One region of the Streptomyces sp. NPDC047982 genome, then DNA from elsewhere that is predicted to be linked to it. Evidence: riboswitches for the same ligand, from Rfam matches in the RefSeq annotation. Region 1 holds a riboswitch; each other region holds the start of a gene.

Region 1 (7,397 bases):
TCCCGAGGCAGCCGTCGCCGAGGCCGCCGCCGAGGCGGAGGCCGCGATCGAGGCCGCCGTCTCCGTGCCGGAGCAGCCCACGGCGCGGGACGACCGGCGCGACGAGCGCGGCAACTTCGAGCGCCGGGACAGCCGGGGCGGCGACCGCGGCGGGTACCGCGGGAGCCACGACCGGCGTGACGACCGTGGCGGTGACCGTGGTTTCCAGCGTCGTGACGACCGTTCGTCGGGTGGCTTCCGCCGTGACAACGACCGTCCGTCGTTCGGCCGCGACCGCCGCGACAACGACCGGCGTGACGACCGTGGCGGTGACCGTGGTTTCCAGCGTCGTGACGACCGTTCGTCGGGTGGCTTCCGCCGCGACAACGACCGTCCGTCGTTCGGCCGCGACCGCCGCGACAACGACCGTCCGTCGGGCGGCTACCGTTCCCACGACCGTCGCGACGACCGCGGTGGCCGCTCGTTCGAGCGTCGTGACAGCGACCGTCCTTCCTTCGACCGCCGGGACAACGACCGTCCGTCGTTCGGCCGCGACCGCCGGGACGACCGCCCCTCCGGTGGCTTCCGCTCGGGCGGCAGCGACCGTCCGTTCAACCGCGACCGTCGTGACGACCGCCCGTCGGGCGGCTTCCGCTCCGGCGGCGGCGATCGCCCGTACGGTCGGCGTGACGACCACCGCGGCGCCGGTTCCTTCGGCCGCCGCGACGACAAGCCGCGCTGGAAGCGCAACGGCTGAACGCGCTGAAACGCGTTGGATGGGTGAACGCGCTGAACGATGAGGCGGACCGCTGAAGGTCCGCCGCGTCGACCGGAGTTCTCCGCAAGGCGGGCCCGCTCTTCACGAGCGGGCCCGCCTTTCTTTTCGCTTCCCCACATGAGCAACGGCCTTCAGGATCCGGCGACTTGGGCAGGAGGAGGGGCGCTGCCAGGGGACGAGGGAGGGGGCTGGCATTTCAGGTATTCAGGGGGACCGGCCCTTTGGCCCGCCTGGCTTCTGCACGCAGGCGTCCTCGACGCTCCGCCGGGCGCGGGAGCGCCGCCCTGGCCGCACTCGTCGTGGCCGCGGCCGCCCTCGGCACGATGCCGACGGCCAGTGCCGGGGAAGCGCCGGCCCTCGTGCCGACGGACGGGAACGCGCCCGGATCTGGCTGACGGGGAACAGCTACCACTCCGACGCGGATGCCGCCGATGCCGCCGATGCCGCCGTGACGGGCAGCAGCACGGACTCATTCGGCTCGCGCACGAAGCTCGCCACGGGTCGGCAGGGGTACAAGGGCATCTCCTGACCGGCCCAGGCGGCCCAGGCGGCCCCGGCGGTCACGGGGCTCCGGGGCCCGGGCCCCGGAGCCCGCCGGAGCAGGGCGGGACGCGGACGTGCGGGACGGGATCACGAACGCACAGGCGCCGCCGTGGCCACGGTCCGCGCGTCGTGATCCCGCCACGACAGGCCCGGCAGCCGATACCCGATCGGCGGCGGCTCCGCGGCGGGCTATGCTCAGGGGTGGTTCGGCGAGGGCCGTTAGCTCAATTGGCAGAGCAGCGGACTTTTAATCCGTTGGTTGTGGGTTCGAGTCCCACACGGCCTACGTCTGGCGAGGAGGGGTGAAGCCCTCCGACCTGGTAAAACGCAGAGGCCCCCGTTTCGGCGGGGGCTTTTCGCATCCCTGAAGGCCGTTGGCTCGCCCGAGGCTCGTCCGAAGTGTCGGCGGAGTGTCCGGACGGCCGGCGTTCGACCTCGGCGCGGCGGGCTGCGCGGATTCCCTGCTCCCGGCTTTCCCGCTTCCCGGCCTTTGTGGCAGATCGGTCCCGGGTGGGGTGGGTGCCTCGGTAGGGGTGCCTCGGTTCAGGCCAGGAGTTTCGTCTTCGCCCGCTGGTACTCCTCGTCCGTGAGGGCGTTCCGGTCCCTCAACTCGGCGAGTTTCGCCAGGTCGTCCACGTGGCCGCCCTGTTTCGGCCCGCCCCCGGCGGCCTCGCGCACGTACGCCTTGAAGGCGGCCTCGCGTTCCCGCGCTTCCTTGAATTCCCGTCCGCCCATGGACCTGCCGCGCGCGATCACGTACACCAATACGCCGAGGTACGGCAGCAGCAGCGTCACGAGCAGCCAGCCGGCCTTGCCCCAGCCGCCCAGGTCGTCGCTGCGGAAGATGTCCGTGACGACCTTGAAGAGCAGGAAGAGCCACATGATCCAGAGGAAGAACCAGAGCATGGTCCAGAAGAGGTTGAGCAAGGGGTAGTCGTCCACGTTCGCTCCCTGGTCATCGCCGACCGTCGCGCCGGCCTACTGGCTTAAATCAGTCATATCACCGCATATTCAAGCGTGCTCGTCGTCCATGAGTGGTCACGAGCACGCCGGACATGGCGTAGAGTTGTGTTCACCGACGCGGGGTGGAGCAGCTCGGTAGCTCGCTGGGCTCATAACCCAGAGGTCGCAGGTTCAAATCCTGTCCCCGCTACTGAAGACCCGGGTCCGGAGCGTGCACAGCGCACCGGGCCCGGGGTTTTTGTGTCGAACCCCAGGTTTTCCGTGCCGTCGCCGGATGGCGCGAGGTGTGCCGGGCGGCGTGTGAGGTGTGCCACGCGCGTACCTCTGTCGGGTGATGCGGACTCGCCGCGCGGCTCTGCTCCGGTGAGCCTGGGTGCGGGGCTCGGTACCGTCCGCAGCCGTGCGTACCGGGCAGGAGACCACAGGTGTGGAAGCGGCTGAAGCGGCGCGGTGGACACGCCGGAGGTGGTGCCGGTGGTGTCGGTGTCAGGCGGTTCGTGCGCATGCTGCCGACCCTGATGATCGTCGGCGGGCTGGTGTTCGAACTGCTCACCCCGACGGTCTACACCGCCATTCCGCTGTTCGTGGCGGCGCCGCTGATCGCCGCGCCCTTCTTCTCATTGGCCAACACCGTGCGCACCGGCATCGCCGCGATGCTGGCCGTCTTCGCGCTCCGGCTGGCCACCGGCTCGCTGTCGGCGGCCGTGTCGCTGATCGAACTGCTCACGCTGGCGACCGTCTCGGTGCTCGCGGTGGTGATCTGCGAGGTCGTACGGCGGAGCAGTGAGCAACTGGCCTCCGCGCGGGTCATCGCGGAGCGGGCCATGCGGGCAGTGCTGCCGAAGCCGTCCGACCGGATCGGCGGGCTGCATGTGGCGGTCCGGTACGAGGCGGCGCAGGCCGACGAATTCGTCGGCGGCGACCTGTACGCCGTGACGGACACCCCGTACGGGGTGCGGCTGGTGGTCGGCGACGTGCGGGGGAAGGGGCTCGACGCCGTGGAGACGGTCGCCGTGGTCATCGGAGCGTTCCGGGAGGCGGCCGAGCAGGAACGCTCGCTGGAGGGCGTGGCACGTCGGCTGGAGCGGGCACTGGCGCGGGAGGGGGGAGCGCGCAGGGGCGGCCCCGATGCCACCGAGGGCTTCACCACAGCCGTACTGGCCGAGATCCCGGCCGGACTGTCCCGGGTCCGGATCGTCAACCGTGGCCACCCCGAGCCGATCCTGCTCTATCCGGACGGGGTGCTGGACGTGCTGGAGCCCTCGGTGCCCGCGCTGCCGCTCGGGATGGGCCTGGGCGCGTGGCCCGACCGGACGGACGAGTGGGATCTGCCGCCGGGGGCGACGCTGCTCCTCTACACCGACGGCCTCTCCGAGGCGCGGAACGAGGAAGGGGACTTCTACGATCCGGCGGCCCGGCTGCGCGGGCGGATCTTTCCCGACCCGGAGGAGCTGTTGTCCGCGCTGACCGACGACGTACGGCTGCACACGGGAGGGGAGTCGACCGACGACATGGCGCTGCTCGCGGTCGTGTGCCCCGCGGCGGGGCAGCCGGAGCGGCGCAGGCCCGTCCGGATCGTGGGGCCGGCCCCGGCGTGACGGGGGCCGGATCGGGGCCGGCCCGGGTGTGACGGGCGGGCCGGGGGCGTTCGAGCGGCCGGGCGCGCCCGTGCGGGCCGGGGTGCCACCGTACGTAATCGAAAGGCGTCGCTCCGCATAACGTTTGACGCAACGTCAGAAGCGGGGTATTGGCTGAGACTCGATCAGGTCGTCTGATTACGCCCCGAGATGTCCAGTAAAGTCCAGGCCAAAGACGTGAACGATCAGTGGGAGCGGCTTGGAATCAGGGCCCGGTGTCTATTAACGTTCGATAACGCAGCGCGGTCGTCCCAGCCGTCGTCAGAGGCGGCACCGTGCGCGAGCGCCGAATTCCGAAAGGGAACCGGGGAACCACCACCCTGGGGTGAATCGGGCATCTGGGTCTCGTGAGAGACGCAGGGTCCGTAGGAGACCTTCCTGCTCCGAACCCGTCAGCTAACCCGGTAGGCGAGAAGGAAGGAAAGGAGTGCGCCTCCGTGGCGTCCAACAAGCCTGCCCCCGAGGCCCCCAACCGGCTCGACCCCGCGTACGGTTCCGACTTCGGCCCCGGCTACGGCCCCGGGCAGGGCTCCGGCGTCGGTGTCGCTTACGGCTCCGACTACGCAACGGTCGGGATGACGACGGTGTCTGGTGCCGGTCGCGGTGCCGCCGAGCCCCTGGACCACGGAGCCGGACCGGACATGGCCGCCACCGCGACCCTGCCCGGCGGCGACTTCCGCATCGACGGCGACCGCGGTCCCGAGCGCGGCTGGGACGAGTGGAACCCCACCGAGGAGACCGTCCGCCCCGTACGCGGCAAGCACCGCGTCGCCAAGCAGCGCAACGGACTCGCCCGCAGTTCCGCGGTGCTCGGGGTCGGCGTCATCGCGGCGGTCGGCGCGGGCGGCATCGCCAGCGCGCAGGGCAAGCCGGCGGTGTCCATCTCCCTTCCCGACTCCGTCGCGGACAACCTGCCCGACGCCAAGTCCCTTCCCGGAGTGGGCGTCTTTCTCGCCGACGAGTCCGAGAACGACGGGGCCGGGGCCGTCACCGCCCCGCTCACCACCGCCGGCATCACCACCGCCGAGGCCGAGCAGGGCACGGCCGACGCGGGCGAGGCGCTCCGCGCCCGTATCCTCCAGCAGGCCGAGCAGCAGCAGGCCGCCGCCGACGCGGAGGCCAGGGAGGCCCAGGAGAACGCCGCGGCGGAGAAGGCCGCAGCCGAGGCCAAGAAGCAGCAGGACGCCGCCGAGGCCAAGGCCGCCGCCGAGAAGAAGAAGGCGCAGGAGAAGGCGAAGAAGAAGGCCGAGGCCCTGCGGCTGGCCAAGCTCGCCGCCAGCTACGCCCTCCCGACCACCTCGTACACGATCACCTCGACGTACGGCCAGGCCGGCTCGATGTGGTCCTCCGGCCACCACACCGGCCTCGACTTCGCGGCGCCGACGGGCACCCCGGTCAAGGCCGTGCACGGCGGCACCATCAAGTCGGCGGGCTGGTCCGGTTCGTACGGCTACCGCACGGTGCTGGAGCTGGAGGACGGTACGGAGGTGTGGTACTGCCACCAGTCCTCGATCGGCGTCGGAGCCGGTCAGAAGGTCTCCACCGGAGACACCATCGGTCGGGTCGGGGCGACCGGCAACGTGACGGGCCCGCACCTCCACCTGGAGATCCACACCGCCGACGGCACAGGTGTGGACCCGATGACCTGGCTGCGGAACAAGGGCCTCAACATCTGAGACACCTGGGACACCTGAGCCGCTCCGCGGGCGGAGAACGCTTCAGCAGCCGTCCGCCGACCGGCGGATACGCGGAAATACCACGTCGGCGGGACACGCTGATCCAGGTATGACTTCTCTCCGTAAGCTGGGCTCTTCCGATCTTCAGGTGTTCCCGCTCGCCCTCGGCGGCAATGTCTTCGGCTGGACGGCCGATGAGGCGCAGTCGTTCGCCGTGCTGGACGCCTACACGGCGGCGGGCGGCAACTTCATCGACACCGCCGACGCCTACTCCGCCTGGGTGCCGGGCAACGAGGGCGGCGAGTCGGAGGCCGTCATCGGCAAGTGGCTCGCGGCCCGTCCCGACCGGTCCGACGTCATCATCGCCACCAAGGTCGGTGCACACCCCTCGTACAAGGGGCTCGCCGCCGCCACCATCAAGGCGGCGGCGGACGAGTCGCTGCGCAGGCTCGGCAGGGACCACATCGACCTCTACTACACGCACTTCGACGACGAGACCGTTCCGGTCGAGGAGATCATCACCACCCTCGACGAGCTGGTGAAGGCCGGCAAGGTGCGGGAGATCGCCGCGTCCAACATCAGTCCCGGGCGGCTCCAGGCGGCCCTGGACTTCTCGGAGCGCGAGGGGCTGGCCCGCTACGTCGCCCTTCAGCCGCACTACAACCTCGTCTCCCGTGACACGTACGAGGGCGCGCTCCAGGACACGGCCCGCCGGGCCGGGCTCGCGGCCGTCCCGTACTACGCCCTGGCCTCCGGTTTCCTCACCGGCAAGTACCGCGCGGGGGCCCGGGTGAAGAGCGCGCGTGCGGCGAGCGCGGGGCAGTACCTGGAGTCGGAGCGGGGGCAGCAGGTCCTCGCCGCCCTCGACAGGGTCGCCCAGGCCCGTGGCGCGCAGATCGCGACCGTGGCACTGGCCTGGCTCGCGTCGCGGCCGACCGTCGTCGCGCCGATCGCCTCGGCCCGTACGGTCGAGCAGGTGCCCGCCCTGACGGCCGTCGCCGACCTCCGGCTGACCCAGGAGGAACTGGCCGACCTCACCGAGGCATCCGCCTGACGGAAGTCCCTGACGGACGCCACCGACAAGCCCGGCCGACCAGCGCGGCCCACAGCCCGACCCGCAGGCCCGGCTGGGAAGTCCGGTCGGCAGGCCCGGTCGGCAGGCCCGACCGGCAGCGCGGCCGGATTCGGCGGACCGTTCTCGGTTCCGGTCGTGCTTCGTTCGCCGCCGATCTTCCCGAACGCCCTTGGAGCGCCGTGCTACCGGGGGCGTTCGGGCGTCCGCGGCTACGGCGGCGGTAGCTGGTACGGGTTGTAGCCGCCGTACGCCTGGTGCGGTGGCGGGAACGCGGCCGGGGCCGACGTCGGCGGCCAGTACGCGGGCGGGCCGGGCGGGAACGGGTAGGGATGCAGGAGGCCCGCCGCCTGCGCCGCGTAGGTGAGGGCGGGGGCGGCCACGTCCCTGCGCTGCCAGAGGTGGTGCAGCAGCTCCAGCTCGCGTGCGGCGAAGTCGGGCCCCGCCGTCCCGAGGCGGGCCTGTCGGCGGAGCGAGGCCAGTGACATCGCGAACGACTCGTACTCGGCGACGGTGCGGGCGGCGGCCTTGCCTTGAGCCTTGGCCTGGGCCCGCGCCTTGCGGTGTGCCCTGGAGTGCGCCTTGTGGTGCGCCCAGTTCTGCGGCACGGCCTGAGCGGGGAGCGGTGCCTGGAACGGTGTCCGGGCGGGCGCGGCGACCGGGGCCGCGGGGCCGTGGCCCGGTCCGTACGGGTCGCCCCAGTGCCCCCCGGCTCCGAGGGAGTGGTGTCGGGCCGCGTCCCGGGCCAG
Region 2 (7,397 bases), on a different contig from region 1:
TGCGCGCCGCGCGCGAGACGCTCGCCGGGAGCCGGTGACGTCGCGTCCGCCGCGGAGCCGGGCACGCGAGGGTCTCCCCGTACCGCAGGCCCCGCCGCCCGCGACGCGCCGCCCCGGGCGGCGCGTCGCGGGCGGGGAGGTGCCCGTGCGGTCGACGACCGCGGCGCGCACGGCCGGACGCGGACGGGGGACGGACGGGGAACGGCGGTCGCCCGGGGCGGTCGGTCAGGTGCTGAGGGACGCCGGGGGCGACGTACCGCCGCGGACGTTCGGCGTCCCCGAGCGGTTCCTCGCCCACGGCACACGCACCGAGGTGCCGGCCGATGTCGGGCGCACCGGTCGAGAACGCCGGAGGGATCAGCGCCGCAACGGCCACCGGGGAGGCGGCCGGACGGACCAGGAGGGCACGGAATGAAGGACGACGAACCCAAGGGCTTCGACCTGGCACGGCTCCTCGCCGAGCGCGGCCCCGAACGCTACGAACTGCACACGAAGCACCTCAACCACCAGCTGCCCCGCATGCTGCGCACCCTCGGCTTCGACCAGGTCTACGAACGGGCCGAGGGCGCGTACTTCTGGGACGCGGACGGCAACGACTACCTCGACATGCTCGCCGGCTTCGGGGTGATGGGCCTCGGCCGGCACCACCCGGTCGTGCGCAAGGCGCTGCACGACGTCCTCGACGCCTCGCTCGCCGACCTCACCCGCTTCGACTGCCAGCCGCTGCCCGGACTGCTGGCCGAGAGGCTGCTGGCGCACAGCCCGCACCTGGATCGGGTCTTCTTCGGCAACAGCGGTACGGAGGCCGTGGAGACCGCCCTGAAGTTCGCCCGGTACGCCACCGGCAGGCCCAGGGTCCTCTATTGCGCGCACGCCTTCCACGGGCTGACGACCGGCTCGCTGTCCGTCAACGGCGAGAGCGGCTTCCGGGACGGCTTCGCGCCGCTGCTGCCGGACACCGCCGTCCCGCTCGGCGACCTCGACGCCCTGAGGCGCGAACTGAGGCGCGGGGACGTCGCGGCGCTGGTGGTCGAACCGATCCAGGGCAAGGGCGTCCACGCGGCGCCGCCCGGCTACCTGCGGGCCGCGCAGGAGCTGCTGCACCGGCACGGGGCGCTGCTCATCGCCGACGAGGTGCAGACGGGGCTCGGCAGGACCGGGGACTTCTACGCGTACCAGCACGAGGAGGGCGTCGAACCCGATCTGGTCTGCGTCGCCAAGGCCCTCTCCGGGGGCTATGTGCCGGTCGGGGCGACGCTCGGCAAGGACTGGATCTTCAGGAAGGTCTACTCCTCGATGGACCGGGTCCTGGTGCACTCCGCGAGCTTCGGCTCCAACGCCCAGGCGATGGCCGCCGGGCTCGCGGTCCTCGCGGTGATGGATGACGAGGACGTCGTCGCCGGCGCGCGCCGCACCGGCGATCTGCTGCGCGAACGGCTGGCCGCGCTGATCGACCGGTACGAGTTGCTGCGCGAGGTGCGCGGGCGCGGGCTGATGATCGGCATCGAGTTCGGTCGGCCCTCGTCACTGAAGCTGCGCGGCCGGTGGACGATGCTGCAGACGGCCCGCAAGGGCCTCTTCGCGCAGATGGTCGTGGTGCCGCTGCTCCGCAAGCACCGCATCCTCACCCAGGTCTCGGGTGACCACATGGAAGTGATCAAGCTGATTCCGCCACTGGTGATCGGGGAGCCGGAGGTCGACCGGTTCGTCACGGCGTTCACCGCCGTCATGGACGAGGCACACAGCGGCGGCGGACTGATGTGGGACTTCGGCAGGACCCTGGTGAAACAGGCCGTCGCCCACCGCTGACCCCGGCCACGGCCCCCGTCCGGACAGGGGTCGGTGCGGCCATGGCCACCTTTTGCCTCTCAGGTAAGAAATTTGCCCGAGAGGAAAGATTTTGGCCCAATGGGTACATGAACACTCCGGACGGAGCGGCGGCCGACGAGCTGCCCGAGGTCGCGCCTCGCCTGCGCGATCTGCGCCGTGGCCGTGGTCTCACCCTGGAGGCCGCCGCCCAGCGGGCCGGGCTCTCGCCCGCCCACCTCTCCCGGCTCGAGACGGGCCGTCGACAGCCGTCGCTGCCGATGCTGCTCGGTCTTGCCAGGATCTACGGTACGACGGTTTCCGAGTTGCTCGGCGAGAGGCCCCCCGAACGGGAGGCGATCATCCGCGGCGGGGCGTTCGAGGGTGCCGAGGCCGGCGGCTGGCAGTACCAGCGGGCGGGCAGTCCCGGCCGGGCGATGCAGGCGCTCCGGGTCCGGGTCCTGCACGGCGCGCAGGGCGACCTGGTGCGGGTGCATCCCGGCGAGGAGTGGCTGTACGTGCTCGCGGGCCATCTGCGGGTCACGCTCGGGGACACCGTGCACGACCTCGCCCCCGGTGACAGCGCGCACTACGATTCGCTCACCCCGCACCGCGTCACGGCCGTCGACCGTGACGGAGCCGAGCTCCTCTTCGTCCACACCCTGTTGCAGAGCCCCGCCGCCGAGCTGTGTCTCGGCGACGGTATCCACCGCCGCTGAGACCGGCCCCCGGCCGGTCACCAGAGAGGACCGCCATGTCCGATTCAGAGAACTTCGACCCACTGGGGTCGGCCAAGAAGTACGAGGCGCAGGAACGCAAATTCCCGCGCGGCGTCGTGATCCGGCTGTTCGCCTATCTCATCGCCGGGCACGTCTTCGCGGCCTTCCTGTACATCCTCTTCGCGGTGGCCGGCAAAGGCTGACCACCGCGACCGACGGGCGGCTGGCGTCAGACCGATTCGAGGAGCCGGTCGCGCAGCCGCTCACGGGTCTCGGCGGACAGCCCCAGGCCCTCCTCCAGGTAACGCTCCGTGCCGCCCCAGGTCTCCTCGATGGTGGTGAACGCCGCGACGAGGTAGTCGCGGTGCGCGCCGAAGAGCGGATTGAGCAGTTCCAGCACCTCGGCCGACAAGCCGTCCGCCGAGGTGTCGCTGCGGCGGATCCGGTAACGGCGGTGCGCCTCGTTGGACTTCAGGTAGTCGGCCTCGATGGCGTCGCGCTCGACACCGACCGCGAGCAGCGACACCGCGATCGACAGACCGGCCCGGTCCTTGCCCGCCGCACAGTGCATCAGCGCCGGAACGCTGTCCTCGGCCAGGGCGTGCAGCACCCGGCTGTGCTCGGCGGTGCGTTCCAGGATGATCGCACGGTACGAGGCGATCATCCGGTCCGCCGCCTTCCCGTCGGCGAGCAGCGAGCGCAGCTGGTCCAGGTCGCCGTCGCGGACCATGCGCCAGAACTCGGCACCGTCCGCCGGGTCGGAGAGCGGGATGCTGAGATTTCGCACACCCGGCAGTTCCACGTCGAGCCCGTCGAGCCGGCGGTCCGCGGCATTGCGGAAGTCGAAGACGGTGTGCAGCCCCAGACCGGTCAGGAAGGCGGCGTCCTCGGCGGTGGCGTGCGCGAGATGCCCGCTGCGAAAGAGCCGCCCGTGCCGCACCCGCCGACCGTCCTCGGTGGGCAGCCCGCCCACGTCGCGGAAGTTGCGGACGCCCGCCAGCTCGGGTTCCGTCGACGGGATCTGCGGCAGCTGCTGCGTCACAGTGACTCCTGGGGGTGTCCGGCCGTCGGTGCGAGTCGCCGACAAGGCCACTCCCGCGACGATACGACATCGGTTCCTCAGGCAATCATCTCGCCCTCCGCTCTGTCGATGCCCGCGCCAATCTCCGTGCCTCCGAGGCGAATTCGGCCTGCGCGATCGTCACGACACCATCGCTCGGCCCCCGAAGCCCCTGGCCGACGAAGTCCACACGCGCGGCATGCAGTTCGGTATCTGGATCGAACCGGAAATGGTCAATGCGGACAGTGATCTTTATCGTGCACCCCCGACCGGGCAGCATTTCCCCGGGCCGACGCGGACGGAGTTCCGCCATCAACGGGTACTCGATCTCGCCCGGAGCGATGTGCGGGAGTATCTCCGGGAGCAACTGGACGCGTTGCTCTCCGGTAGGCCCATCGACTATGCGAAATGGGACTGCAACCGCGGTTCACCAATGCGGGATGGCCGGGCGAGGAATATCCGCAAAATCTCTGGCCCGAGGATGTCGAGGGTCTGTACGCGCTGATCGACCGACTGCGGGCGGCTTGCCCCTCGGTGGCCTCGCATCCTGCTCGGGCGGCGGCGGCCGGATCGACCTGGGTATCCCTTCCCGTACCAACCGGGTGTGGAACCGGGACGACACCGACCCGCTCGGCCGCCTCGCCATCCAGGAGGGGTTCAGCCAGATCCATCCGGCCCGGCTGAAGTCCGCGTGCGGCACGGACAGCCCAAACGTCCAGTTCAGCGGTCGGGTCGGCTCGTTGGGACTCCGCTTCGTGAGTGCGATGGCCGGGGCGCTGGGCGTGGGCGGGGACCTCGCCGAGTGGAGCGAGTCGCCCGAGGCGTGGAGCTGGACGGATCTCTGCGGGGCGGTGCACCGCGGGTCGGTACTGCTGCACCAGGGGCTGCTCACGGGGCTGCGGGGGACCTCGACGCGCGGGTGCTGAGGCTCCGGCACGCGCGACGTCGATCGAATGTCCGTATTGAGCATATCTGTTGGCGTATGACCAAATCGATTCTGTGAGGGATTCGCGCTCGTGAGCGGAATCATATCCGTGACCGTGCGTACCGACAGGCCGATCGGATATTCCGTACGCGGCGCGGGAATTCAAGATCTGGGATCCACGGAGGGTGACCGGAATTCCGCCTCGAATTCTCGGCGCGGAATCCTCTCGGGAATCGACGGCTTGTTCTCGGTCCGCGGCTCGCCTACGGTCACCGTCAATCCGGACGGACCGCCCAATCCTGCCGCCGACCGGATAACGCACTCACTCGACGCGTGGCAGGAGCGGGGGAACCAAGTGGTCCGCCGGCCGGCGAAAGACCGGTCGGCTCGGGGTGAAGTCGCGCTCGCCGCGGCCGGGCATCTCCAGCCCGAACCCGACAGCTCACCTCGCAGGCGCCGGAGAGGAAGAACGCATCATGCCCATCTCGGGTAAGCACCGTCGTATCAAGTCCAGTGCGATCGCCCGCGGTGTCGCCGCCGTGAGCACCGGCGGCGCCGTCATCGCCCTGCCGCTGCTCGGCGCCACCGGCGCCCATGCCGCGCCGCAGGCCGCCGCCACGAAGCCGGCCTCCGCCGCCGCGCACACCGCCCCGGCCCAGCGGGTCGCCCAGGAACCGGCCGCCGACACGACGTACTCCGTCGCTCCCGGCGACTACCTGTCGAAGATCGCCGCCGAGCACGATGTCGAGGGCGGCTGGCAGAAGCTCTACCAGGACAACCGTGAGGTCATCGGTGCCGACCCGGACCTGATCCGTCCGGGCACCGAGCTGACGCTCGGCGCCAAGGCGTCGGGCCACGTCGCGCCCACCGGCGGAGGCATGGGCTCCGTCCTCCCGTCGAAGGTGCCCGCGGTGCCGTCGGCGGTCACCGAGAAGTCCGCCCCGGCCGCGTCCGTCCCCGCCCAGCCCCGGGCGGCCGAGAAGGCGAAGACCTCCGCCCAGGCGGTCCGGAGCACCGGCTCCGGTTACGTGCCCCCGGTTCCCGGCAACCACACCACCGCCTACCGGGCCTCGGGATCCAACTGGTCCAGCGGCAGCCACTCCGGAATCGACTTCCCCGTCTTCACCGGAACCAGCGTGAAGGCCATCACCTCCGGCACCGTCGTCACCGCCGGCTGGGGCGGCGCCTACGGCAACCAGGTCGTCATCAAGCATGCCGACGGCCGCTACTCGCAGTACGGGCACCTGTCCTCGATCTCCGTCTCGGCGGGTCAGTCCGTGAGCCCGGGTCAGCAGATCGGTCTCTCCGGTTCCACCGGGAACTCCACCGGACCGCACCTGCACTTCGAGGTCCGCACCGGCCCGGCGTACGGCTCCGACATCGACCCGATCGCCTACCTCGCGGCCCACGGCATCCACGTCTGAGCCACGCACTCCACACACCCGGGCCGAACGGTCCGGCGACCGGAGCGGCCGGGCCCGGCCCGGTCGGCACGGAGGGGCGCGCGACAGCGCACGCGCCCCTCCGTGCCGCGTGTTCCCCCGACGGCGAACCTGGCCAGGTGGCCTATCTCACCACCCGTCAACCCTTTATTACGGTCGCGTAGGTCACATTCGTCAGTGCAGGATGAGCGTTCGTGGCAGACGATTCGAGAAAAAACCAGCGTGGCGTCATCGACCGAAAGGGCGTCATCGGGTCGTACGCGGCGATCGGCGACAGTTTCACGGAAGGGGTCGGCGACCCCGGACCGGACGGAACCCCCGTCGGCTGGGCGGACCGGTTCGCCGTGCTTCTCGCGGACCAGCTCCCGGACCCCGCCGAGAGGACGAGCGCCGAAGGTCCCGCGCATGCGGACTTCCGTTACGCCAATCTCGCCGTACGCGGACGCCTCCTCGACCAGATCGTCGAGGAACAGGTACCGCGCGCCAAAGAGCTGGCACCCGACCTGGTGAGCTTCTGTGCGGGCGGCAACGACATCATCAGGCCCGGCACCGACCCCGACGACGTGGCGGAACGCTTCGAGCGCGCGGTCGCCGAACTGACCGCGTCCGTCGGCATCGTCATGGTCACCACCGGCTTCGACACCCGGGGCGTTCCCGTGCTTCGCCATCTGCGCGGCAAGATCGCCACGTACACCGCCCACGTACGGGCCATCGCCGACCGCTACGGCTGCCCCGTCCTCGACCTGTGGTCGCTGCGGTCCGTCCAGGACCGGCGGGCCTGGGACGACGACCGGCTCCACCTGTCACCCGAGGGGCACACCAGGGTCGCGCTGCGCGCCGCCCAGGTCCTCGGGATCGAGGTGCCCGCCGACCCCGACCAGCCGTGGCCCCCGCAGGCCCAGCGCGGCACGCTCGAAGTCCGCCGCGACGACATCCACTGGGCGCGCGAGCACCTGGTGCCATGGATCGGCCGACGGCTGCGCGGTGAGTCCTCGGGCGACCACGTCGAGGCGAAGCGGCCGGACCTCCTGCCGCTCTGAGGAGCGTCTCGAGGCGTCACCCGCCGGAAGGGCGGTCCGGACCTCGCCGACGGGATCCGGTGGACGTCCCCCCATCCGTGACGCCCCATACCGCTCGCGGGGTGGCCCCGGCCCAGGGCCACCTCGCGAACGAGGGCACACCGGTGCGGGGCCGGCCGCGCTCAGGGCCGCGCGGATTCCGGGCGGCCCGCTCTCACGGCCGTCCGGCGAGCGACGGCGGGCCCGCGGGTATCCGTTCCAGCACCCCGCCCGCGAACACGTCGTAGAGCGGCAGCGTCTCCAAGTGCACGTAGCCGATGTGGCAGTCGCACACGGCCAGCGGACAGGCACGCGGACGCAGCGCCTCCCGGTAGCTCCCGTCGTAGAGGTTGCCCAGCTCCGCCCGGACGAAATGACAGCGCCGCA
Region 3 (7,397 bases), on a different contig from region 1:
GCGCCCCGGAGGTGATCACGTCGACCCGCCCCGGGTGCATCGCGCCGATCGCCGCGCGCTCGGCGTGCGTGGAGGCGGCGAGGCGCGCGGTGATCGCCTCGACCTGTTCCAGGGAGACCCGGGAATGGTGGATCGCCTCGGAGTCGTACGTGTCGAGTCCGAGGGCGATCGCGGCGACCGTGGTGACCGTCCCGGCCAGGCCGACGAGGGTGGCGGCATCCGTGAGCGGGACGCTCTCCTCGGCAAGGTCGAGAGCCGCCTCGACATCGGCGCTGATCGCGGCGATCTGACCAGGAGTCGGCGGATCGGTCACGACGCCGTCGCGCACGAGGTGGCGCTCGGTCATGCGCACGCAGCCCATGTCCACGGAGCGCGCCGCCCGCACGTGGTCGTCGCCGACGACGAACTCGGTGGAGCCGCCACCGATGTCCACGACGAGGTACGGCTTCGCGAGGTGGTCGCGGCCCGCGAGCTCCTTGGTGGCGCCGGTGAAGGAGAACTCCGCCTCCTGGCCGCCGCTGATCACCTCGGGCTCGACGCCCAGGATGTCCAGCACGCCGCGGACGAACTCGTCGCGGTTCTCCGCGTCGCGCGAGGCGGACGTGGCGACGAAACGGATCCGCCGCACCCCGTGCTTCTCGATCACCTCCGCGTACCGGCGACAGGCGTCGAACGTCCGCTCCAGCGCCTCGGGGGCGAGCCGGCCGGTGCGGTCGACGCCCTGACCGAGGCGGACGATCTCCATCCGGCGGTCGAGCTCGACGAACTCACCGGTGGACGGGTCGGCCTCGGCGACGAGCAGACGGATGGAGTTGGTACCGCAGTCGATGGCGGCCACGCGGGTCATGGGGTGCTCCTGTGGAGAGTCGGGCCTCTCGGGCCCCGCCGGGGGACGAGGGGCGGGGCGCGGCCCTCGTACCGGCCCCGGCGGCGGCCGAGGGGCGCGGGTCGGGGGCCGGAGCCCCCGTGGGAACGGTCAGCCCTCGTCGTCCGGTGCGCAGGGCGTCACGCACGGCCCCTTGCTCCACCACTCCGGCAGCATCGCGATCGCCTCGTCGCCCAGTGGGTTCACCCCGGGGCCCGCCGCCAGCGAGTGCGCGACCAGCACGTGCAGGCATTTCACCCGGTCCGGCATGCCGCCCGCGCTGGGGAAGCCCTCCAGCACCTCGATGGCGTCGCGCCGGGCGATGTAGTCCTCGTGCGCGGCCCGGTAGGCGGCGGCCAGGTCGGGGTCGGTGCCGAGGCGCTCGGTCATGTCCTTCATGACGCCGTTCGCCTCCAGCGTGCCGATCGCGGAGGCGGCGCGCGGGCACGTCAGGTAGTACGTCGTCGGGAACGGCGTGCCGTCCTCCAGCCGGGGCTGCGTCTCGACCACGTCCGGGTTGCCGCACGGGCAGCGGTGCGCGATCGCGCGCAGCCCGCGCGGCGGGCGGCCCAGCTGCTGCTGGAACGCGGCGATGTCCGCCTCGGTGGGCTCGGTGGGCTCGGTCTGCGGAGGGGGGGTTTCCATGCCTGCCTAGGTTCTGGGGTTCTGACGGTACTGACTGATGTTCTGACAGTACTGAGGTTCTGGAGGATCCAGGGATCCGTGGACCGGGGTCCGGGGGGTCCTGGGATCCAGGGGTTCGGTGCTCCGGGGTCCGGGTGTGTTCCGGGAGCGGACGGGAGCGGGACAGGAGGGCTACGGGCGCTGGGATCAGCCGCGGTCGGCGCTGTCGACCCCGTCCCAGAGGTTCTCGTGCCACGGCCGGTCGGACCCGTCCGTCTCGCCGTCGCGTTCCTTGACCGCGTCGGGGTCGATCACCGTGTAGCCCGTCTCCCCGGGGAGAAGATAGTGCAGGTGCTTACGGGCCAGCTGTCTGATGTACGCGTCGTCCTGGAGCCGCGCCTTCTCGTCGCGCAGCTCCTCGGTTCGGGCCCGGGCCTCCCGAGCCAGCCGCTCCTGGTCGGCGATCTCGTCCCGCTGCGACACGTACTGCCGTATCGGGTACGCGAGCGCGACCACGAGGGAGCAGACGACGAGGGCGAGGAAGGCGGCTCGGCCGGTGAGCCGGGAGCGGCGGTCCTGCCGACGGGTCTGCGACCGGTAGACGCGGGCCGCGGTCTGCTCCCCGAGCAGTCGCAGCCGGGTCGCGGTGGAGAACCGGTCCCGGTCCTTCGCGGCCATGTCTCCGCCTCCCCTTCACACACGTCCGTCCCCGCACACGGTACGGGACCGCGTACGGGGACGGACGGAGGCCGGGTCCTCCGGGGCCCGTGCGGGCCCGGCCCTTGAAACGTCCTGGGGACTCAGCCCTTGAAACGGGGGAACGCCGAGCGGCCGGCGTACACCGCGGCGTCATCGAGGATCTCCTCGATGCGCAGCAGCTGGTTGTACTTGGCGACGCGGTCCGAACGGGCCGGGGCGCCGGTCTTGATCTGGCCGCAGTTCACCGCGACGGCGAGGTCGGCGATGGTGACGTCCTCGGTCTCGCCGGAGCGGTGCGACATCATGCACTTGAAGCCGTTGCGCTGGGCGAGCTCGACGGCGTCCAGGGTCTCGGTCAGCGAACCGATCTGGTTGACCTTGACGAGCAGGGCGTTGGCGGAGCCCTCCTCGATGCCGCGGGCCAGGCGCTCGGGGTTGGTGACGAACAGGTCGTCACCGACGATCTGCACCTTGGTGCCGAGCTTCTCCGTGATGATCTTCCAGCCGGCCCAGTCGTCCTCGTACAGCGGGTCCTCGATGGAGACCAGCGGGTACGCGGAGACGAGCTCCTCGTAGTACTCGGTCATCTCGGCGGCCGAGCGGGACTTGCCCTCGAACTCGTACGCGCCGTCCTTGTAGAACTCGGACGCGGCGACGTCGAGCGCGAGCGCGATGTCCTTGCCCGGGACGTAGCCGGCTTCCTTGATGGCCTCGATGATGAGGTCGAGGGCGGCGCGGTTCGACTCCAGGTTCGGCGCGAAGCCGCCCTCGTCGCCGAGGCCGGTCGACAGCCCCTTGCCCTTCAGGACCTTCTTCAGCGTGTGGTAGACCTCGGCACCCCAGCGCAGGGCCTCGGAGAAGGACTCCGCGCCGATCGGGGCGATCATGAACTCCTGGATGTCCACGTTGGAGTCGGCGTGCGACCCACCGTTGAGGATGTTCATCATCGGGACGGGCAGCAGGTGCGCGTTCGGGCCGCCGAGGTAGCGGAACAGCGGCAGGTCCGCCGCCTCGGAGGCGGCGTGCGCGACGGCCAGCGACACGCCGAGAATGGCGTTGGCGCCGAGCGAGCCCTTGTTCTCGGTGGCGTCCAGGTCGAACATCGCCTGGTCGATCAGCCGCTGCTCGGTCGCGTCGTAGCCGACGAGCTCCGGGCCGATCTGCTCGATCACGGCGAGGACGGCCTTCTCGACGCCCTTGCCCTGGTAGCGGTCGGGGTCGCCGTCGCGAAGCTCAATGGCCTCGAAGGCACCGGTGGAGGCGCCGGACGGCACGGCAGCACGGCCCGTGCTGCCGTCGTCGAGGCCGACCTCGACCTCGACCGTGGGGTTCCCCCGGGAGTCGAGGATTTCCCGGGCTACGACGACGTCGATGGACGGCACGAGGCATCTCCTTCTGGAATATGACACTGGTTCTGCAGGGTCACTGTGGCCTTGCGACAAGAGCCTAACCGGCCCCGCCCGCCCAGCCCGACGACCGCCCGCCCCCTGGGATGAAAAAGGACCCGGTAGCACACGATCCCGGACAAATGGCCAGAACATTACGGATCAGTGACTACAACAGTTGAACGACCGCCCCGGACCGACCCGGACGAGCTCGGACGCCCCCAACGACGCCGGATACGGCGAACGGCTGACGCGGCGGCGGACACGACGGCGACGGACCGCGGTCGCTCGGAACGACCACGGTCGCGCGGGCCGTGGCCACCGAGCAGAAACCCCCGGCCCGGCACGCACGGGGAACGCGCGCCGGGCCGGGGTGTCCGAGGGGGCGGAACATCCGGGGCGCCGGAGAAACCGGGGGTCCAGGGATCCGGCATGTCCGGGGTATGTGGTGACACCCCGAATGCCCTGGACGTCCCGTAGGCCCATGGGCGTCTCGGACGTGGGACGCGGGATACGGAGTACGGGGTGTCCGGGCGAGGAGAGGAGGCGCCGGAACTACTTCGTCAGGTGCAGCTGCTGACCCGGGTAGATCAGGTCGGCGTCCTTGACGATGTCCTTGTTCAGCTCGAACAGCTGCTGCCAGCCGCCCGTGACGCCACGCTCGGCGGCGATCTTGCTGAGCGTGTCGCCGGAGACCACCTTGTACTCGCCGTCACCCTTCTTGACCTTCTCGCCGGTCGGGGTGGTGACGGTCTTCTTCGCCCCGGCCTGCGGGGCGGCGGGGCGGTCGGAGCGGGAGGCGGGAGCCTCGGCGCGCTCGACCTTCTTCGGCTGGGCCTGCTGCGACTGCTGAGCGGGGGCCGCCTGGGTGCTCTGCTTCTGGGCGGCGCCGGAGCTCTTCGAGGAGGTGTCGACGCCCGGGTCGACGCCGTCGTTGCGCAGGTTGCCGGCGGCGGCACAGCCCCAGGCGCCCGGGCCCTGCATGTCGAGGAGCCGCTCGGCGGTGGCGATCTGCTGGGCCTTGGTGGCCAGGTCGGCGCGCGGCGCGTACTTCAGACCACCGGCGGCGGCCCAGCTGGACTGCGAGAACTGCAGGCCGCCGTAGTAGCCGTTGCCGGTGTTGATGGACCAGTTGCCACCGGACTCGCACTGGGCGACGGCGTCCCACGTGGCGACGGAGGCGGCGGAGGCGCTGGTCGCCCCCATCAGCGGGACGGCGACGGCGGAGCCGGCGACTCCGGCGAGCGTGGCGACGCGGACGGCCTTGGACGGGCGGCGGTGCTTGCCCTTGCCGGAAAACAGCATGGAGGTCTCCTCACCGACGCCTACGAGGTGAGCTGTCGGGTTCGGGCCGAGTGAGTTGCCCGGTCGCACGTCCTAGCACGCGACTTCACCCCAAGCCGGTCCTGACGCGTCTTCCGACGATCAGGGCCGACGCCTACCTGGGTCCCCCGCTCCTGCCTACGGCGCATGAACGCGTCTGTTCCCTCCGACCGACGGCAGGATTCGGCGTGACGGTCGACGGGGCCCGCGGTGCGAGCGGTTACGACCGTAATCACATATAAGCCCCACATTCAATGATGGACACTTCGGACAATCCCCCCTCTCCCGCATGTGAGGAACCGTGGTTTTCGCAGGTGGGGAGCGATACGGACGGGACTTCCCGACGCAACACGCCAATTGGCACAAAGAGACCCATGTCTCACTCGCTTGCAAGTGGACACGGGTCTCGGGAGCGCCCCGTCCCTGAGGCGCCGTCAGCCGGTCAACGACCCCGGCCTCAGTCGGATTCCACGCCGACCTCAAGGCTCTGGCCAGGGAGGATGAGATCCGGATCGGAGCCGACGACCTCTTTGTTGGCCTCATAGAGCGCGGGCCAGCCGCCGGGAACGTTCTGCGCGTCAGCGATCGCCCAGAGATTGTCACCGGGGCGGACGGTGTACGCGCTACCGGCGGCCGGGGAGGCCGCGTCGCGCCCGCCGCCTTCGCCGCGCGAGGCGTGACGGCCCGACTCGCGGTCGGCCCCTCGCCCTTCCTCGGCGGCCGGCACACCGCGATGCTTGCCGCCCGCACCGCCGGACGCGCCTGAATCCCCGGAGGTTCCCGGGACCTCCGGGGTCGCTGGTGTCCCGGATGCCTCTGACGGGGCGACAGAAGTGTCGGAGTCGCCTATTTCCACTGATTCGGACGAATGACGCGTATCGGAGGGCGAGGCGGCCGACCCGGTCGGCGAGGGCGTGGCACGGCCCCCGCCCTCGGCGCTCGGCTCACCCGTGCCGCCCGAAGGCGTGGCGTCACCGCCGGACGGGGACTTTGACGCCCCATCAGTCGACTTCGCTCCGCTCTCCACCCCGGCGCCGCCCGGCGCCTGTGCACCCCGCTCCGGCCCGGCGCTGCTCGCGGACTGCTCGGAGGACGTCGACCCCGGGTCGACCCCGGGCAGTCCCCCGCCCGTCGTGAGGCCGGAGATGGGCGCACAGCTCGGCCACGCCTGCGGTCCCCGGTCGCTCAGGATCTTCTGGGCCACCGCGATCTGCTGGGCGCGGCTGGCGAGGTCGGCGCGCGGGGCGTACGCCTCACCGCCGTACGCCTTCCAGATCTCCGGGGTGAGCTGGAGGCCGCCGTAGGAGCCGTTCCCGAAGTCGGCGCTCCAGGATCCCCCGCTCTCGCACTCGGCCACCCGGTCCCATGTCGCGGAGTCGGCCGCCTGCGCGGCGCCCGCACCGAGCAGCGGGATGGCGATGGCGGATCCCGTCACGCCCGCCGCGACGATGATGGCGGGTGCCTGACGAGGGCGACGGTGTCTGCCGTTCGCGGAGCCCATGAGGTTGCCTTCCGTGTGACGGACGAGTGCATACGAGCGACCGGTGGGTCGAACGGTGAACCTAACCGGACTCGAACGCGTGTCACAAGTCGGTGCAGCGCGGATCACGCACACATCACAGTTCTGACGGGGCGTCAAAAACGGCGCTGGACGGGCCGGGGTCCGAACTCCACGGGGAGCGTGCGCAGTCCGCGCATGATGAGCCCGCCGCGCCACCGCAATTCGGTGGGTTCCACCGCGAGCCGCAGGTCGGGCAGGCGTCTGAGCAGTGTGGCGAGCGCGGTCTGTCCCTCCAGCCGGGCGAGCGGTGCGCCGAGGCAGTAGTGGATGCCGTGCCCGTATCCGAGGTGCTGATTGTCGCGTCGGGCGAGGTCGAGCGTGTCGGGGCCCTCGAAGCGCGCCGGGTCGCGGTCGGCGGCGGCGAGCACGACCAGTACGGGGTCGCCGACCGCGATGTTCCGGCCGCCGAGTGTCAGCGGCTCGGTGGCGAACCGCCAGGTCGCCAGTTCCACCGGGCCGTCGTAACGCAGCAGTTCCTCGATCCCGGTCTCCAGCAGCTCCCCCTCCCCGGCGTCGAGGGAGCGTTGCAGCCGGTCTCGCTGGGCGGGGTTGCGCAGCAGCGCGTACATCCCGTTGCCGATGAGGTTGACGGTCGTCTCGAAACCGGCGAAGAGCAGGATGAAGGCCATGGCGGCGGCCTCGTTCTCGGTGAGGTGCTCGCCGTGGTCACTGGCCCGGATCAGCCCGGAGATCAGGTCGTCCCCGGGGTTCTCCCGTTTGCGGTGGATGAGTTCGGCGAGATAGCCCCGCATCTTCTTCACCGACCGGGCGACCCCGCCGCGCGGGCCGCCGCCGTGCCGGATCATCATGCCCGCCCAGTCCCGGAAGTCGTCCTGGTCCTCGCGCGGGACGCCGAGCAGGTCGCAGATCGCGTAGATGGGGAGCGGGAAAGCGAAGTCGTGGATGAGGTCCGCACTGCCATTCCCGGCGAAGTCGTCGA
Region 4 (7,397 bases), on a different contig from region 1:
CGTCACCGGCCTCGCTGACCCGCAGGCTCAGGTCGTCGGCGGTGGAGTTGCCGGTGTAGCCGTGGTCGGCCTCGCAGTTGGGGTCGCCGCAGGCGGCCGGTTCCAGATCGATGCGGGAGACCGCTCCCCAGCCGATGGTGAGGACGACCTCGCGCGGCAGCGTACCCGGCACGTACTTCTCGGGGTCGGCCACGACCCGGCTGACCACGACCGACGAGATGCGGTCGAGCTTGACCGATTCCGTGGAGGTGGTGGCGTACGGCGACGGGGACGTGGTGTCCGCGTTCTGCTCGTCGGTGTGGCTGACGATGAAACGGGTGCCCGTGAGGACCAGGACCGTGACGTGGCGGCGCACCTCGTTGGAGTCGAAGGTGGTCTCCTGGTGGACGAGGTACGAGGCGACGGGCTCACCGCCCACGGCGGCTTCCACCGCCTCGGCCACGAGGGCCGGGTAGTAGCCACTGCGCTCGATCGCCGCGCGCAGCCCCTGGGTCGTCGTACCGGTCTTAGCCATGGGCACCATCCTACGGGGGGCGGATGACTGCCGGGGACGTCGTGCGGCGGCGCGGACCGGGGACGGCGGTCCGCGCTCTCGGGGGCACCCGGCGGCCGGAGCGGTGCGGGCCCGGTCCGGGCCCCGTCGGCGGTTGTCCGGCTCAGTAGTTGGGGAGGCGGCGGGGACCGAGGTCGGTGCGGGGCGGCGGCGGTGAGAGCCGGACGCTCGCGCCGAGAACGCTCAGCCCATGGGGGGCGACCACGACCGGTTCCAGGGCGACGGAGACCACCTCGGGGTGGTCGTCGACCAGCCGGGACACCCTCAGCAGCAGTTCTTCGAGCGCCGCGGTGTCCACGGGTGCCGCGCCCCGCCAGCCGAACAGCACGGGGGCCGCCCGAATGGACCGGATCAGCTCGGCGGCATCGCGGTCGGTGGCCGGAACCAGTCGGTGGGCGGTGTCGCCGAGGAGTTCGGAGGGCGCTCCCGCGAGCCCGAAGGACAGGACGGCGCCCGCCGCCGGGTCGATCGTGGCCCGTACGACGGTGTCGACGCCGCGCGGGGCCATGGCCTGGACGACGGGCCGGAGTTCGGCGGGCCTGCCGAGCAGGTCGGTCAGTTCGCCGTACGCGCGGCGCAGCGCGTCCTCGCCCGCGAGGTCCAGCCGCACGCCACCGAGATCGGCCCGGTGACGCAGATGGTGCGCGGTGGTCTTGAGCGCCACGGGATAACCGAGCCGCGCCGCCGCGGCGACGGCGGCCTCCGGGTCGGGGGCGGGCAGCGTCGGCCGCACGGCGATGCCGTAGCGGCCGAGGAGCTCGCACGCCTCGTCGGGCGTGAGCTGTCTGCCGCGAGGGTCGGGGTCCGGGCCGAGGAGGGGTTCGATCAGCGCGGCGGCCCCGGACTCGTCGGTGGTGTCGTCGAGGAACTCGGGCACCTTGCCGGGTACAGCGGCCTGCCGTCGCCATTGCGCGTACCGCACCGACTCGGCCAGGGCGCGTACGGCCCGTTCGGCGGCGGGGTAGGCGGGGATCCGGCCCGCGCGGCCGTCCGTTCCGGGTCCCTCCGGGGTGGCCCGGGCGTGCTGACCGTCCCGGGCGTCCGGGGCCCCGGCGTGGGCGGTCCCGGCGTGCGCGGAGGCGGTCGCCGGCTGAGCGGTCGCGGGTTCCCCGGTCGTGGAGGACGGCTTGGCCGTGCGTGGCGGCGCGACCGTGCCGCTGGCCACGGCGAGGGCCTCCGCCAGCCCGCCGATCTCCACGTGGACGACGGCCACCGGCTTGGCGGGACCGGTGGCCGCGGCGGCGCGCAGGGCGGTCGCCAGCACCTCCCCGCCGCCGTTCTCCGCCTCGCCGTCCTCGCCCACCCAGGGGATCGCCGTGACGATCACCGAGTCGCAGTCCTCGTCGGCGAGGGCCTCGGTCAGGGCGTCGCGGAAGTCCTGCGGCGTCGCGGCGGTGGTGAGGTCGAGGGGCAGTCGCGGGCGCAGCCCCTCGGTCAGGCAGGCGTCGTACGTGAGCAGCCCGAGCGACTCGGAGTTGCCGAGGATCGCGACCCGGGGGCCCGCCGGGAGCGGCTGGTCCGCGAGGAGGAGGGCCACGTCGACCATCTCCGTCACCGTGTCGACGCGGATCACGCCCGCCTGCCGCATGAGGGCGGAGACCGTCGCGTCCGGGATCCGGCTGACGGGCACGGCGTGGCCGGGCGGGGTGGAGCCGCTGTGCCGGGCCCCCTTCACCACGACCACGGGCTTCGCGGCCGCGGTGCGCCGGGCGAGCCGCATGAACTTGCGCGGGTTGCCGAACGATTCGAGGTACAGCAGGGCGACGTCGGTGTCCGGGTCCTCGTACCAGTACTGCAGGAAGTCGTTGCCCGAGATGTCGGCCCGGTTGCCCGCGGAGATGAAGGTGGAGAGCCCGGCGCCCTGCCGGTAGAGCCGGGAGAGCAGGGCGATGCCGATCGCCCCCGACTGGGTGAACAGCCCGATGCGTCCGCGCTGGGGAGGCTCGGGTGCGAGAGAGGCGTTCAGCCGGACGGCCTCGGCGTTGTTGATGACGCCGAAGGCGTTCGGGCCGATGATCCGCATCCCGTACGAGCGCGCCTGACGGACCAGTTCGCGCTGCCGGTCCCTGCCCTCGGCGCCCCACTCGGCGTATCCGGCGGAGAGGACGACGAGGCCCTGGACGCCGTGCTCGCCGCAGTCGGCCACCGCCTCCGGTACGCGTTCGGCGGGGACGGCGACGACCGCGAGGTCCACCGGTTCGCCGATTTCGCCGACCGAGCGGCGGGCGGGGACGCCGTCGATGGCGCCCTGGTCGGCGGCGAAGGAACGATTCACGGCATACGTACGGCCGGTGAAACCGGCTGCGAGGACGTTGCGCAGGACCGTGCGGCCGACACCACCGGGCGCCCGGCCGACGCCGATGACGGCCACGGATCCGGGGGCGAGCAGCCGTTGCACGGAGCGCGCCTCGGCCCGCTGTTCACGGCCGCGCTGGACGGCGAGGGACTCGGCCGTCGGTTCGAGGTTCAGGGTGAGGTGGACGGAGCCTTCCTCGAAACTCCGCTGCTGGGTGTAGCCGGCGTCCCGGAACACCTTGATCATTTTCGTGTTGGCGGGGAGCACCTCGGCGGCGAAGCGGCGGATGCCGCGCTCGCGGGCCACGGCGGCGATGTGCTCCAGCAGCGCCGACGCCACGCCCCGGCCCTGGTGCGCGTCCTGGACCAGGAAGGCGACCTCGGCCTCGTCCGCGGGCGCGGAGGCGGGCCTGCCCTGTCCGTCGATCCGGTCGTAGCGGACGGTCGCGATGAACTCGCCGCCGACCGTGACCGCGAGCCCCACCCGGTCGACGTAATCGTGGTGGGTGAAGTGGTACACATCCTTGGCGGACAGCCGGGGGTACGGGGCGAAGAAGCGGTAGTACTTCGACTCGTCGGAGACCTGCTCGTAGAAACTGACCAGGCGTTCGGCGTCGTCCGTGGTGATGGGCCTGATCCGCGCAGTGCCTCCGTCCCGGAGGACCACGTCCGCTTCCCAGTGGTCGGGATAGGCGTGATGCGGACTCTGCTCCGGCGAGGACTGCATGGGCACAGACTACGGCTCGCCCACCACTCGCGTAGCTCCCGGGGCCGGGGCAGTCTGAGGGGGGCCGAACGGCGTTGCGGCACCGCTCGTGGGTGTGGCGCGGGTCGGCCGGAGCACCGCGCACCGCATGAGAGAATGGTCTAGACAACTAGTGATTCATGAAGGGCAGAACCATGGCTGAGCGCCGCGTCAACGTCGGCTGGGCCGAGGGCCTGCACGCCCGCCCCGCTTCCATATTCGTCCGTGCCGCCACGGCTTCCGGCATCCCCGTGACGGTCTCCAAGGCCGACGGCACCCCGGTGAACGCCGCATCCATGCTCGCGGTGCTCGGTCTCGGCGCGGAGGGCGGCGAGGAGATCGTGCTCGCGTCCGAGGCGGACGACGCCGAGGCCGCCCTCGACCGCCTGGCGAAGCTGGTGGCGGAGGGTCTCGACGAACTCCCGGAGACCGTCTGAGCCCCGTCCCGGGTTCCGGGCCCGCGGGACCGAGTCCCGCCACAGAGCCGCGATGCCGCCCACCGGCACCGCGGCTCTTTGCATTCTCCGGCCCGGGCACCTCTGCCGGGCCCGGCCCTTTTCCGGCCCTTCCCCTCTCGCCCCCTTCTCCGGTCGGTCTTTCTGCGGACCGGACCCGTTCTCCGTCCCGAGCCGGAGCCGGGTCGGCGTCACGATCGGCGCGAGGCTGCCGGACGCCTGCGCCGACGGGTCGTGGAACCGGCCGTCCGGCGGGCGAAGATCCTCCCCGCCGTGCTGCCGGGGCCGTAGGTGCGGTTCGGGGGCCGGCCGTCGGTCAGACGGAGACGCCGTGGGCGCGCAGATACGCGACGGGGTTCATGTCGGATCCGTAGAAGGGAGTGGTCCGGGCCTCGAAGTGGAGGTGCGGCCCGGTGGAGTTGCCGGTCGAGCCGGAGAGACCGATCTGCTGGCCCGCGCCGACACTCTGGCCGACACGGACACCGATCGACGAGAGGTGCCCGTACTGCGTGTACGTGCCGTCCGTCATGCGCAGCACGACGTTGTTGCCGTACGCGCCGCCCCAGCCCGCCTCGACGACCGTACCGGCACCGACGGCGACGACGGAGCTGCCGGACGCCGCGTGGAAGTCGATGCCCGAGTGGCTGCCGGAGGACCAGAGCGAACCGCTGGACTTGTAGCCGGTGGTGACGTAGGAACCGGCGACCGGGAGCTGGAAGAGACCCAGGCGGGTGCGCTCGGCGGCGCGGGCGGCACGCGCCTTCTCGGCCCGCGCCTCGGCGGCGCGCTTCGCCTCGGCCTCGGCGCGCTTCTCGGCCGCGGCCTTCCGCTGAGCCGCCGCCTTCGCCTCGGCCACGAGGTCGGCCCGGTGCTGCTGCGCGTCGGCCTGGGCTTCGACCCGGTCGGCGATGGCGTCCTGGATCGCGATGACCTGGTGCAGGCCGGTCTCACCGACCGCGGGTGTCTTGGTGTCCGCGGCGAGGGCCGGGGAGGCGGCGCCTGCGACGACGCCGGTGGTGGCCAGCGCCGCGACGCCGGCGATCATCGCGCTGCGGCGCGTCGGTCGGCCGGGGGCACGGTGCTTCCCGGTGGCACGGGTGAACGCCATGAAGTGGCTGATCCTTTCCTTCCCTCTCGCCTACCGGGTTAGCTGACGGGTTCGGAGCAGGAAGGTCTCCTACGGGCGCCCCGGCCTCACCGAGGCTCGGGCTTCCGATTCACCCCAGGGACTGCTTCGGGTCCCCGGCTCCCCAGGGCTCACGCCCGACGGGACTCGGCGATGGCTGTCCGGTGCGTCGCGGTCGCGACATACGAGTGGCGGACAGCCCGGTCGACGCTAAGCGCGAGCACATTCCTTCACCAAACGGACAAGCCGTTTTGTAGCGCATGCCACAGGACGTACGGGCAACCTCGCCGCCGGGACGGACACGAAGGGAAGACCCCGGCGAGACATCGCTCACAGGGGTCTTCCTCGCCCGCGCGCCCGGCCGCCGGGGCCGACGGCCCCGGTCAGGCCGTTCCCGTTCGGCGTCGGCCCGTTCCGTGCGGCCCCGGCAGGATCCGCTGGCTGTCCTTTGGGGACCTGCCCCGGTACGGGAGCGGGGCGCCGGACGCCCGGCGTCGGCCGACAGGCCCGGGGCGCCGAAGCCCGGACGCCGGGGCCGGGACGTCCGGGCCCGGGCGTCGGGGCCCGACCGGCCGACGGGCCCGGGGCGTCGGGGCCCGGAACACCGGTCGGAGTCCGGGAACCCGAGGTCGGGACGGGAAACGCAGGTGGCCGTCGGCCGGTGCGTCGTCACCTTCACGGCTGGTGAGCGGCCTCGTGCGCCGTTGCGGGTGCCCGCGCACGCCCTCACCCGGCCCCGGCCCGGGCGGTCGGGCCGGGGCCGGGACGGCGTACCGCTCAGCCGGCGACCACCGACACCTCGCCGATGCCCAGGGCCCGGACCGGCTCCTCGATCCGGGACGCGTCGCCGACGAGGATCGTCACCAGCCGGTCGCCCGGGAAGGCGCTGACCACGGCCGCGGTCGCCTCGACCGTGCCGGTCGAGGCGAGCCGGGTGTACAGGTGGGCCTGGAAGTCGTCCGGGAGGTGCTGCTCGACCTGGTCGGCGAGCGTGCCCGCGACGGAGGCCGCCGTCTCGAACTTCAGCGGCGCGACACCCACGAGGTTCTGCACCGCGGTCTCGCGCTCCTCGTCGGTGAGCCCCTCGGCCGCCAGCGTCCGCAGGACCGTCCACAGGTCCTCCAGCGCCGGTCCGGTCGACTCGGTGTCCACCGATCCGCTGATCGCGAGCATGGCGGCACCGGTCGCGCCCGTGGCCGAGTCCGGGGCCGACGACCGCAGCACCTGGGCGAAGGCGCGGACACCGTAGGTGTAGCCCTTCTCCTCGCGCAGCACCCGGTCCAGCCGGGAGGTGAGCGTGCCGCCCAGGCAGTACGTGCCGAGCACCTGGGCAGGCCACACGCTGTCGTGCCGGTCCGGTCCGATCCGGCCGATCAGCAGCTGCGTCTGCACCGCGCCCGGGCGGTCCACGATGACCACGCGGCCGGTGTCGTCGGCGGTGATCGGCGGAGCGGGGCGCGGCTCGACGGTGTCTCCCGACCAGTCGCCGAGCGTGTCGGCGAGCAGGGCCTCCAGGTCGATCCCGGTGAGGTCGCCGACGACCACGGCAGTCGCCGCGGACGGGCGGACATGGGCCTCGAAGAAGGCGCGCACCGCCTGCGCGTCGATCCGCTCCACCGTCTCCTCGGTGCCCTGACGCGGCCGGGACATCCGCGACGTGGCCGGAAAGAGCTCCTTGGAGAGCTGCTTGGCGGCGCGGCGCGCCGGGTTGGCCTGCTCGTGCGGGATCTCGTCGAGCCGGTTGCGCACCAGCCGTTCGATCTCGCTGTCGGCGAAGGCGGGAGCCCGCAGTGCCTCGGCGACCAGTCCGAGCGCCTTGGTCAGCCGGGAGGCCGGGACCTCCAGGGAGACCCGCACGCCGGGGTGGTCGGCGTGCGCGTCGAGCGTGGCGCCACAGCGCTCCAGCTCGGCGGCGAACTCCTCGGCGGTGTGCTTGTCGGTGCCCTCGGACAGGGCCCGCGCCATGATCGTGGCCACGCCGTCCAGGCCCTCCGGCTCGGCGTCCAGCGGGGCGTCGAGGATGATCTCGACCGCCACCACCTGCTGGCCGGGGCGGTGGCAGCGCAACACCGTGAGGCCGTTGGGCAGCGAACCGCGCTCCGGGGCGGGGAAGGCCCACGGGCGGGCGACGCCGGGGGCCGGCTGGGGGTGGAACTGCATCGAAACTCCAGTCGCGGCGGCGTCGGTCACTGGTCCGCTCCTTCGTGCGCGTCGGTGTCGTCG

The links. Region 1 has a riboswitch for cyclic di-AMP ahead of ACGF2V_RS00055 (M23 family metallopeptidase). Riboswitches for the same ligand answer to the same signal wherever they lie in the genome.
Positions count from the first base shown of each region.
Region 2: another riboswitch for cyclic di-AMP. It lies ahead of ACGF2V_RS11055 (LysM peptidoglycan-binding domain-containing M23 family metallopeptidase); the one in region 1 lies ahead of ACGF2V_RS00055 (M23 family metallopeptidase).
Region 3: another riboswitch for cyclic di-AMP. It lies ahead of ACGF2V_RS17050 (transglycosylase family protein); the one in region 1 lies ahead of ACGF2V_RS00055 (M23 family metallopeptidase).
Region 4: another riboswitch for cyclic di-AMP. It lies ahead of ACGF2V_RS04285 (M23 family metallopeptidase); the one in region 1 lies ahead of ACGF2V_RS00055 (M23 family metallopeptidase).

Region 1 covers NZ_JBIDBS010000001.1:17,751-25,147, reverse strand. Annotated here, with positions in the region: gene ACGF2V_RS00080 (DEAD/DEAH box helicase) at 1-736, shown strand, start outside; tRNA gene ACGF2V_RS00075 (tRNA-Lys) at 1,514-1,586, shown strand; gene ACGF2V_RS00070 (SHOCT domain-containing protein) at 1,844-2,242, opposite strand; tRNA gene ACGF2V_RS00065 (tRNA-Met) at 2,380-2,453, shown strand; gene ACGF2V_RS00060 (PP2C family protein-serine/threonine phosphatase) at 2,689-3,861, shown strand; cyclic di-AMP (ydaO/yuaA leader) riboswitch at 4,175-4,326, shown strand; gene ACGF2V_RS00055 (M23 family metallopeptidase) at 4,542-5,576, shown strand; gene ACGF2V_RS00050 (aldo/keto reductase) at 5,686-6,630, shown strand; gene ACGF2V_RS00045 (PrsW family intramembrane metalloprotease) at 6,861-7,397, opposite strand, start outside.
Region 2 covers NZ_JBIDBS010000007.1:72,693-80,089, reverse strand. Annotated here, with positions in the region: gene hpnH (adenosyl-hopene transferase HpnH) at 1-38, shown strand, start outside; gene ACGF2V_RS11085 (hypothetical protein) at 146-415, shown strand; gene ACGF2V_RS11080 (aspartate aminotransferase family protein) at 412-1,809, shown strand; gene ACGF2V_RS11075 (XRE family transcriptional regulator) at 1,917-2,525, shown strand; gene ACGF2V_RS11070 (DUF6126 family protein) at 2,561-2,728, shown strand; gene ACGF2V_RS11065 (tyrosine-protein phosphatase) at 2,755-3,567, opposite strand; partial or broken gene ACGF2V_RS11060 (alpha-galactosidase) at 3,752-4,588, shown strand; cyclic di-AMP (ydaO/yuaA leader) riboswitch at 4,824-4,979, shown strand; gene ACGF2V_RS11055 (LysM peptidoglycan-binding domain-containing M23 family metallopeptidase) at 4,987-5,934, shown strand; gene ACGF2V_RS11050 (SGNH/GDSL hydrolase family protein) at 6,147-6,992, shown strand; gene ACGF2V_RS11045 (STM4011 family radical SAM protein) at 7,186-7,397, opposite strand, start outside.
Region 3 covers NZ_JBIDBS010000012.1:124,692-132,088, reverse strand. Annotated here, with positions in the region: gene ACGF2V_RS17070 (Ppx/GppA phosphatase family protein) at 1-847, opposite strand, end outside; gene ACGF2V_RS17065 (DUF501 domain-containing protein) at 977-1,510, opposite strand; gene ACGF2V_RS17060 (septum formation initiator family protein) at 1,697-2,167, opposite strand; gene eno (phosphopyruvate hydratase) at 2,290-3,570, opposite strand; gene ACGF2V_RS17050 (transglycosylase family protein) at 4,129-4,878, opposite strand; cyclic di-AMP (ydaO/yuaA leader) riboswitch at 4,881-5,095, opposite strand; gene ACGF2V_RS17045 (transglycosylase family protein) at 5,354-6,397, opposite strand; gene ACGF2V_RS17040 (cytochrome P450) at 6,532-7,397, opposite strand, start outside.
Region 4 covers NZ_JBIDBS010000003.1:104,918-112,314, reverse strand. Annotated here, with positions in the region: gene ACGF2V_RS04300 (DUF5998 family protein) at 1-514, opposite strand, end outside; gene ACGF2V_RS04295 (GNAT family N-acetyltransferase) at 657-3,575, opposite strand; gene ACGF2V_RS04290 (HPr family phosphocarrier protein) at 3,749-4,030, shown strand; gene ACGF2V_RS04285 (M23 family metallopeptidase) at 4,365-5,156, opposite strand; cyclic di-AMP (ydaO/yuaA leader) riboswitch at 5,169-5,337, opposite strand; gene ACGF2V_RS04280 (pitrilysin family protein) at 5,952-7,334, opposite strand; gene ACGF2V_RS04275 (pitrilysin family protein) at 7,361-7,397, opposite strand, start outside.